Regions from separate parts of the Cupriavidus sp. H18C2 genome, predicted to be linked through region 1. Evidence: predicted binding sites of a transcription regulator. Region 1 holds the regulator's gene; each other region holds the start of a gene.
The links. Region 1 encodes sigma-54, which starts transcription at its own class of promoters, with help from an activator protein. Its sites were predicted from a motif close to TGGCANGNAANCTGCTTT; they were not measured.
Positions count from the first base shown of each region.

Region 2: a site for sigma-54 is predicted at 1,269-1,286, ahead of EPAKOI_RS17765 (pilin). Genes of this name have one in related genera too.
Region 3: a site for sigma-54 is predicted at 1,437-1,454, ahead of EPAKOI_RS20440 (isopenicillin N synthase family dioxygenase). Genes of this name have one in related genera too.

Region 1 covers NZ_CP186010.1:315,581-317,841, forward strand. The annotation lists gene hpf (ribosome hibernation-promoting factor, HPF/YfiA family) at 212-565, opposite strand; gene EPAKOI_RS01510 (RNA polymerase factor sigma-54) at 616-2,097, opposite strand; gene lptB (LPS export ABC transporter ATP-binding protein) at 2,242-2,261, opposite strand, start outside.
Region 2 covers NZ_CP186011.1:249,878-252,138, forward strand. The annotation lists gene EPAKOI_RS17755 (DUF3772 domain-containing protein) at 1-5, opposite strand, end outside; gene EPAKOI_RS17760 (c-type cytochrome) at 217-594, shown strand; gene EPAKOI_RS17765 (pilin) at 667-1,215, opposite strand; gene EPAKOI_RS17770 (YnfA family protein) at 1,454-1,771, opposite strand; gene EPAKOI_RS17775 (LysR substrate-binding domain-containing protein) at 1,838-2,261, opposite strand, start outside.
Region 3 covers NZ_CP186011.1:864,417-866,677, reverse strand. The annotation lists gene EPAKOI_RS20445 (HU family DNA-binding protein) at 1-173, shown strand, start outside; gene EPAKOI_RS20440 (isopenicillin N synthase family dioxygenase) at 282-1,274, opposite strand; gene kdgD (5-dehydro-4-deoxyglucarate dehydratase) at 1,589-2,261, opposite strand, start outside.

The DNA of each region.
Region 1 (2,261 bases):
GCCTGTCGTTCTTGTATGGCGCAGCATACACCGAGCGGCGTCGGATGCGAACACCCCGGCTGCCGGGGCGCGCCGGACGTGGCGCCAAGGTAACGCGGCGCGCGCGGTCCGGACATCAAAAAAGCCGCGCAGATGCGCGGCTTTGCTCTCTTCCTATCAGTCCTCTCGGGGACGCTAGCGTCCGCCTCAAGGGGCAGTCGGGTTTGCCAGCCTATTGTTGCTGCAGCTGGGCGGCGGCCATCTGGTACTTGACCGCCTCGCGGTCATGTCCCTGCACCCGGTCCTTGTAGCGGATCACCTGGCGGTCGAGCTTGTCGACCAGACAGTCGATCGCGGCGTACAGGTCTTCATGGTGCGCTTCGACGAAGATGTCCTTGCCCTTGAGATGCAGATTGATTTCCGCGTACTGACGCCTGTCCTTTTCCTTGTGGTTGTCGACCGATAGCAGCACGCTCACGCCAATGACCTGATCGAAATGCCTGACAATTCGCTCCAGTTTCGTTTCCACATACTCACGCAGCGGCGGCGTGATGTCGAGGTGGTGTCCACTGATCTTGAAGTTCATAGCGCTTCTCCTTCTGAAAGAGCCGCACCAGGCAGGCGGTTGCGGCTCGGCTACAAAGACTTGCGGAGATTCACTGCGGGGATCTTCAGCGCTTCGCGGTATTTGGCCACCGTGCGGCGTGCGACCACAAAGCCCTGTTCGCCCAGCAATTCGGCGATGCGGCTGTCGGAAAGAGGATTCCTGGGGTCTTCGGCTCCTATCAGTTGCTTGATCAGCGCGCGGATCGCCGTGGATGAGGCCGCGCCGCCCGTCTCGGTGGAGACGTGGCTGCCAAAGAAGTACTTCAACTCGAAAGTACCCATCGGCGTGGCCATGTATTTGTTCGTCGTCACCCGGGAAATGGTCGACTCATGTAAACCGAGTGTATCGGCTATTTCCCGCAAAACCAAGGGTCGCATCGCTATTTCGCCGTGCGAAAAAAAGTTCTTCTGACGCTCCACAATTGCCTGCGCCACCCGCAGGATCGTGTCGAATCGCTGCTGGATGTTCTTGATGAGCCACCGCGCTTCCTGCAGCTTCTGCTGCAGCCCGGCCGCCCCGGCCTCGCCCTTCGCGCCGCGCAGGATCTGCGCGTACATGTCGTTGATCCGCAGCCGCGGCATCACGTCGGGGTTCAACTGGGCGATCCAGCCGCTGCCGCTCTTGCGCACGAACACGTCCGGCACCACGAAATCCGCTTCGGGACGACTGTACGCATGTCCCGGGTACGGCGCCAGCGAACGGATCAGCTCGTGCGCGGCCTTCAAAGCTATTTCGTCCACCTGGAGCGCTTTCTTGAGCCGCGTGTAGTCGCGCACGGCCAGCAGTTCCAGGTGCTGGTTGACGATGGTCAGGGCCAGCTCGCGCTGCGGATGCTGCAGCCGCTTCAGTTGCAGGCTCAGGCATTCCGCGGCATTGCGGGCGCCCACGCCAGGCGGGTCGAAGCTCTGCAGCAGCGTCAGCATCGCGTGCACTTCATCGTGTTCGAACTCGAGTTCTTCAGGAAGTTCGCTGCAGATTTCCTCGAGTGACGCACTCAGGTAGCCGTCGTCGTCCAGCGATTCGATCAGGAAGATGGCCAGGCCCTTGTCGCGCGCCGAGATCTTGAGGGGCGTCAATTGCTCCATCAGGTATTCGCGCAGCGTGGGATCGGCGTCGCGCAACTGCATCGGCGTCTTCTCGTCCTCGTCGCCCTGCGGGCGGCGCGCGAAGTCGTCCAGGCTCCAGTCGTTGCCGTAGTCCTCGCTGCCCGAATCGCCAAAACCCTCGTCCTCGCTGCCAGCGGCGCGATCGGTGCGGTCGTCGCCGTTGGCCTGGGGCTCGGCGGGGGCCGGCGCCGGGGCGCTCTGGAGGTTGACGGACCCGTCCGCGGCCACCCGCAGCGGGCTTTCGATCCAGTCGTTCTCGCGTTCGAGCAGCGGGTTTTCCGTGAGGGCCTGTTCCACCTCCTGCTGGAGTTCGAGCGTGGAAAGCTGCAGCAACCGAATCGATTGCTGCAGTTGCGGCGTCAGGGCCAGATGCTGGGAGAGTCGGAGCTGAAGCGAAGGTTTCATGCGACCTATTCTATGCGCATCTTTCCGTTGTTGGAACGGAATTTGCTAGAACCTATCGTTTCGGCTTCGCTGATCGGAAACGGCTTTGGAAAAGCCGTGTGCAGGTGCGGTAAAAATGACCTGCGGGCGGCGCGGGGCCGCGCTTTACATGCGGAAATTCTCGC
Region 2 (2,261 bases), on a different replicon from region 1:
CGCATGAGGGGGGGCGCGGTGGTTGACCGGCCCGGCAGTATAAAAGCCGCCCTTTCAGCGCCCGGTGTACAGTACGCCTTCCACTGCACAGCCTCACATGCTGTTACATAAAACGGCGCCCACAGCGCTTTTTCTCGGGAGGTTTGCTCTCATCGCCCACATCGCGGGAGAGAGGCCGGGGAGAGGGCAAAGCCGTTTCATCACCCGCCACGCATCATGAAGTTCACCGTCCCCCTGGCCGTTCTGCTCGCCCTTCCAACCACCCCCACCCAGGCCGCCGATATCGAGAAAGGCCGCCAGATCTTCACCACCCGCTGCGCGTCGTGCCACCAGGTCGGCCCCTCCGCCCGCGCCGCCTTTGGCCCGCACCTGAACGGCATTTACGGCCGCAAGGCTGGCAGCACCGCCGACTACCGGTATTCCGAGGCGATGAAAACGTCAAACGTGGTCTGGAACGACGAAACGCTGCGAGCCTTCGTCAAGTCGCCGGACAAGGTCGTGCCGGGGACGAAGATGCGTTTCTGGGGGATGGGGAATGCGGGACAGGTGGAGGATTTGCTGGGGTATTTGAGGGGGCAGGTCGGAGACCGGTGAAGAGGCTTCAGAAAAGAAAAAACCCCTGGGGAAAGGCCAGGGGTTTTTTGCAGGCTAAGGCTATCGTGCGACTTACGCGCCGCCCGTGCCCGTGCCCGTGCCGGTGCCGGTGCCGGTGCCCGTGCCGGTGCCGGTGCCCGTGCCGTTACCATTAGTCGCCGGGCCGCAGCCGGCGGGAGCGTAGCTGGTCTTCCAGTTCTGAGAGCCGCCTGCTGCGGTCGTGCACTTCCAAGTACCCGTCTTGTCCCGGGCGAGGGTAACCGTAGCGCCCGACACAGCCTTGCTGGCATTGCCGCCAATGGTCGCGGTATAGGTAAACGAACCGTCCGCTCCCGGCGCGATAGCCGTGGCAAACGGGTTCGCCGCCACCAACGTAGAAGTGACGTAACCCACGTCATCCGACGAAACGCTCTGGGCACCTTGATTCAGCCGGTCTTCGATTGCCGTCTTATACGCCGAGGTTTCGCTGACCACACGCGCGACCTGCGTCTTCGCCACGTAATCCTGATATTGCGGAATCGCAATAGCAGCCAGGATACCGATGATCGCGACCACGATCATCAGTTCGATCAGCGTAAAACCCTTCTGGACCCGTTGGATTCCCATCCGTGCTTTTTTCATGGAATTGACCCCTTTGATTAATTTGGAAACAGCAGTTGCTGTCGGGTGCATAGAGAGCAACAGGTGTGCCAGCCCTGAAACGGGCCAGAATTCGTAGAAATGTGAGAATTCTTGTCACCTGTAACCAGATGTATCTGTCAAAAGTTGTCACCCCACTCTGGGAGGGAGCGACTCAAGAAACACCTGGTGACGGTTTTTGTCAGCGGGAGGTGGCGATTAAACCGCCTGCGGCGCCCATTTAACGCGGCTGAAAGACGATCACGGCCATGCCGGCGACCGCGATTGTGACACCTGTCACATCCCAGACCGTGGGCCGCAGGCCGTCGACGAGCCAGAGCCAGCCGATGGCCACTGCTATATAGATACCGCCGTAGGCGGCGTAGACCCGGCCGGAGGCGTCCGGGTGCAGCGTCAGCAGCCAGGCAAAGACCGCCAGCGAGATGGCGCCGGGAATCAGCAGCCAGGGGCTGCCGTGCTGCCGCAGCCAGAGGTAGGGCAGGTAGCAGCCGAGGATTTCGGCCAGCGCGGTCAGCAGGTAGAGGGCGATGGTTTTCATAGGGTTGTGGCTTCTATCAAGCGGCGTCTGGCATTGGGTGCGCAAACCGGAAGCAGGCAGGCGCCATCAACTGACCGCCCGCTGCAGCGCCGCCACCAGCGGCAGCACCAGTTCATTGGCTTCCGACTCCCGGCGCCACATCACGCCCACGGGCGGCAGGTCCCAGCTCAGCGAGAACGGTAGTGCGGCGGCGTCGCCCAGTTCGATCAGTTCGGCGGCCACGGCGCGCGGGACGATGGTGATGGCGTCGGGCTGGCTGCGCAGCAGCGTGGCCATCGGCTTGACCGAGTAGGTCTCCACAATCGGCAGCGGCGGCGCCACGCCGGCCACCGCGAACATCGTATTGATCGTGCGGCGCACCGGGGTGTGCGGCGGCGGCAGGATCCAGTCGAGTTCGGCCAGCCGCTTCCAGTCCAGCCCGCCGCGCGCCAGCCGCGCCTTGGCCCGCGACGGTACCACGAGCACCGGCTCTTCGCGGTAGAGCGGTTGC
Region 3 (2,261 bases), on a different replicon from region 1:
GCGAATTCACGCTGCCGGGCCTGCTGAAGGTGACCGCCCAGCAAGTGCCGGCCAAGAAGAAGCGCTTCGGCAAGGACCCGTTCACCGGTGAAGAGCGTTGGTTCCCGGCCAAGCCGGCCAGCGTCAAGGTCAAGGTCCGTCCGCTGAAGAAGCTGAAGGACGCCGCGGCCTGATAGCCCGATCCCTTTGGAAGTCGCCTGCCCGATACCGGCCCGCCGGTACCGGGTGGCTTGAAACCCCACGTTCGCGAGAGCGTGGGGTTTTTTGTTGGGCCGGGTGGCTCAGTACGCCTTGAAGTTGGCCGCCACGCGCTGGCGCAGGAAATCGCCGGCCGTGATGGGCGGACACCGCTTCGCCGGCCCCTCGATCCGCGCGTCGCGGTTGGCTTGGCAGAAGAACGCGAGGCTGTAGCGCGGCCCCATGTACTCGCCCGGGGCTGGGTTGCGCACGCGGTGGAAGTTCGACGGTAGCTGGTCGTCGCTCCAGCGCATCAGCATGTCGCCGATGTTGCAGGTGATCACGTCCTCGTCGGGCGGGATCGGCGTCCACGCCTGCGCGTCCATCTCCTTGCCCGGACACACCTGCAGGCCGCCCTGGCCCTGGCGCTGGAACAGCAGCGTCAGGCAGTCGAAATCGGTATGGGCGCCCGCGCGCCACAGGTCGAGCTTGTCCTGGGCTTCGGCCGGGATCGCGTAGTAATGCAGCAGCCGCAGCGTGCTCTGGTAGTCGGGCGCGGCCGGGTCGTGGGCGCGCGTGAAGAATTCGCTGTCGAAGCCGAGCCGGTCGGCAAAGCAGGACAGCACCTTCATGCCGACGTGCCAACACTGCCGCTCGAAGGCCAGCATCGTCGCCCGAAAGCCGGCCAGTTCATCCTCAGACGGCCACAGCGCCGCCATGTGCGGGCGCGTGATCTGGTACGACTCCTTCTGGTCCGGCGTGCCCGTGGACGGCCGCACCTGCGCGCGCGATTCCCAGCCAGTGTTGTTGGCCTTCTGCAGCGGATACCTGGCCTTGACGGGCTCCGGCAGCGCGAAGAAGCGCTCGGTCATCGCAAACGCCTCGCGCACGGCGGCCAGGTCGATGCCGTGGTTGTCGAGCTGGAAGAAGCCGATGTCGGTGGCCGCCTGCCAGAGCTGGTCGGCGATCACCGCCTTGCGGCGCGCGAAGTCGGACAGGTCGATGCGCCGGATCTCGCGCGCGTCGGTCTCGTGGCCGTGCGCGCCCATGCGCGCTTCGCGGTCCAGTTCGTGGAGGGGGAGGGTGGTGTCGATCATGTCGTTCCGGGGTTCAGGAAAGGTGAACGGGCCGGCCGACGGCGGAGGCAGGGCCCGGCAGGGCTCTCGATCTCCGGCGCTCGGCGCGGACAATCAAGAGCAATTTCCTGCCGCCCGGCCAGGGAGGGGGCGGTTGAACGCTTCTACTCTTCGGTGCGGGGTACAGCAGGTTTCGGGCCAGCCCGGACACGCTCGCACGTATCGTCAAAGCGCCAGAATGGCGCACGCGCGCCCGCTGGCGGGGCAGGGCGCGCAGCGGCGGGGCAAGAAAAAGCCGACCCGAAGGTCGGCTTTTGGCGGTAGCGCAGTCCGGCTTATTGCGAACCGAGCTTCTTGATCAGGACGTCCAGCTTGCCCATTTCTTCCTCGGTCAGGTCGGTCAGCGGCGCGCGCACGGGGCCGGCATCGTGGCCCACCAGCTTGGCGCCGGCCTTGACGATCGACACGGCGTAGCCATGCTTGCGGTTGCGGATGTCCAGGTACGGCAGGAAGAAGTCGTCGATCAGGCGGCCGATCGTGGCTTCGTCGTTGGCGGCCACGGCACGGTAGAACTCCATCGCGGTCTTCGGGATGAAGTTGAACACGGCCGACGAGTACACCGGCACGCCCAGCGCCTTGTAGGCGGCGGCGTAGACTTCGGCGGTGGGCAGGCCGCCCAGGTAGGCCAGGCGGTCGCCGAGCTTGCGGCGCACGCGCACCATGGCCTCGATGTCACCCACGCCGTCCTTGAAGCCGATCAGGTTCGGGCACTTGTCGACAACCTTGGCCAGCAGCTCGGCGCCGATGCGCGAGTTGGCACGGTTGTAGACGATCACGCCGCACTTGGTGGCCTTGCAGACCTCTTCGATGTGGTTGGCGATGCCGTCTTCGCTGGCTTCGGTCAGGTAATGCGGCATCAGCAGGATGCCGTGGGCGCCCAGGCGCTCGGCTTCCTTGGCATATTCGATGGCCACGCGGGTCGGGCCGCCGGCGCCGGCCAGGATGGGC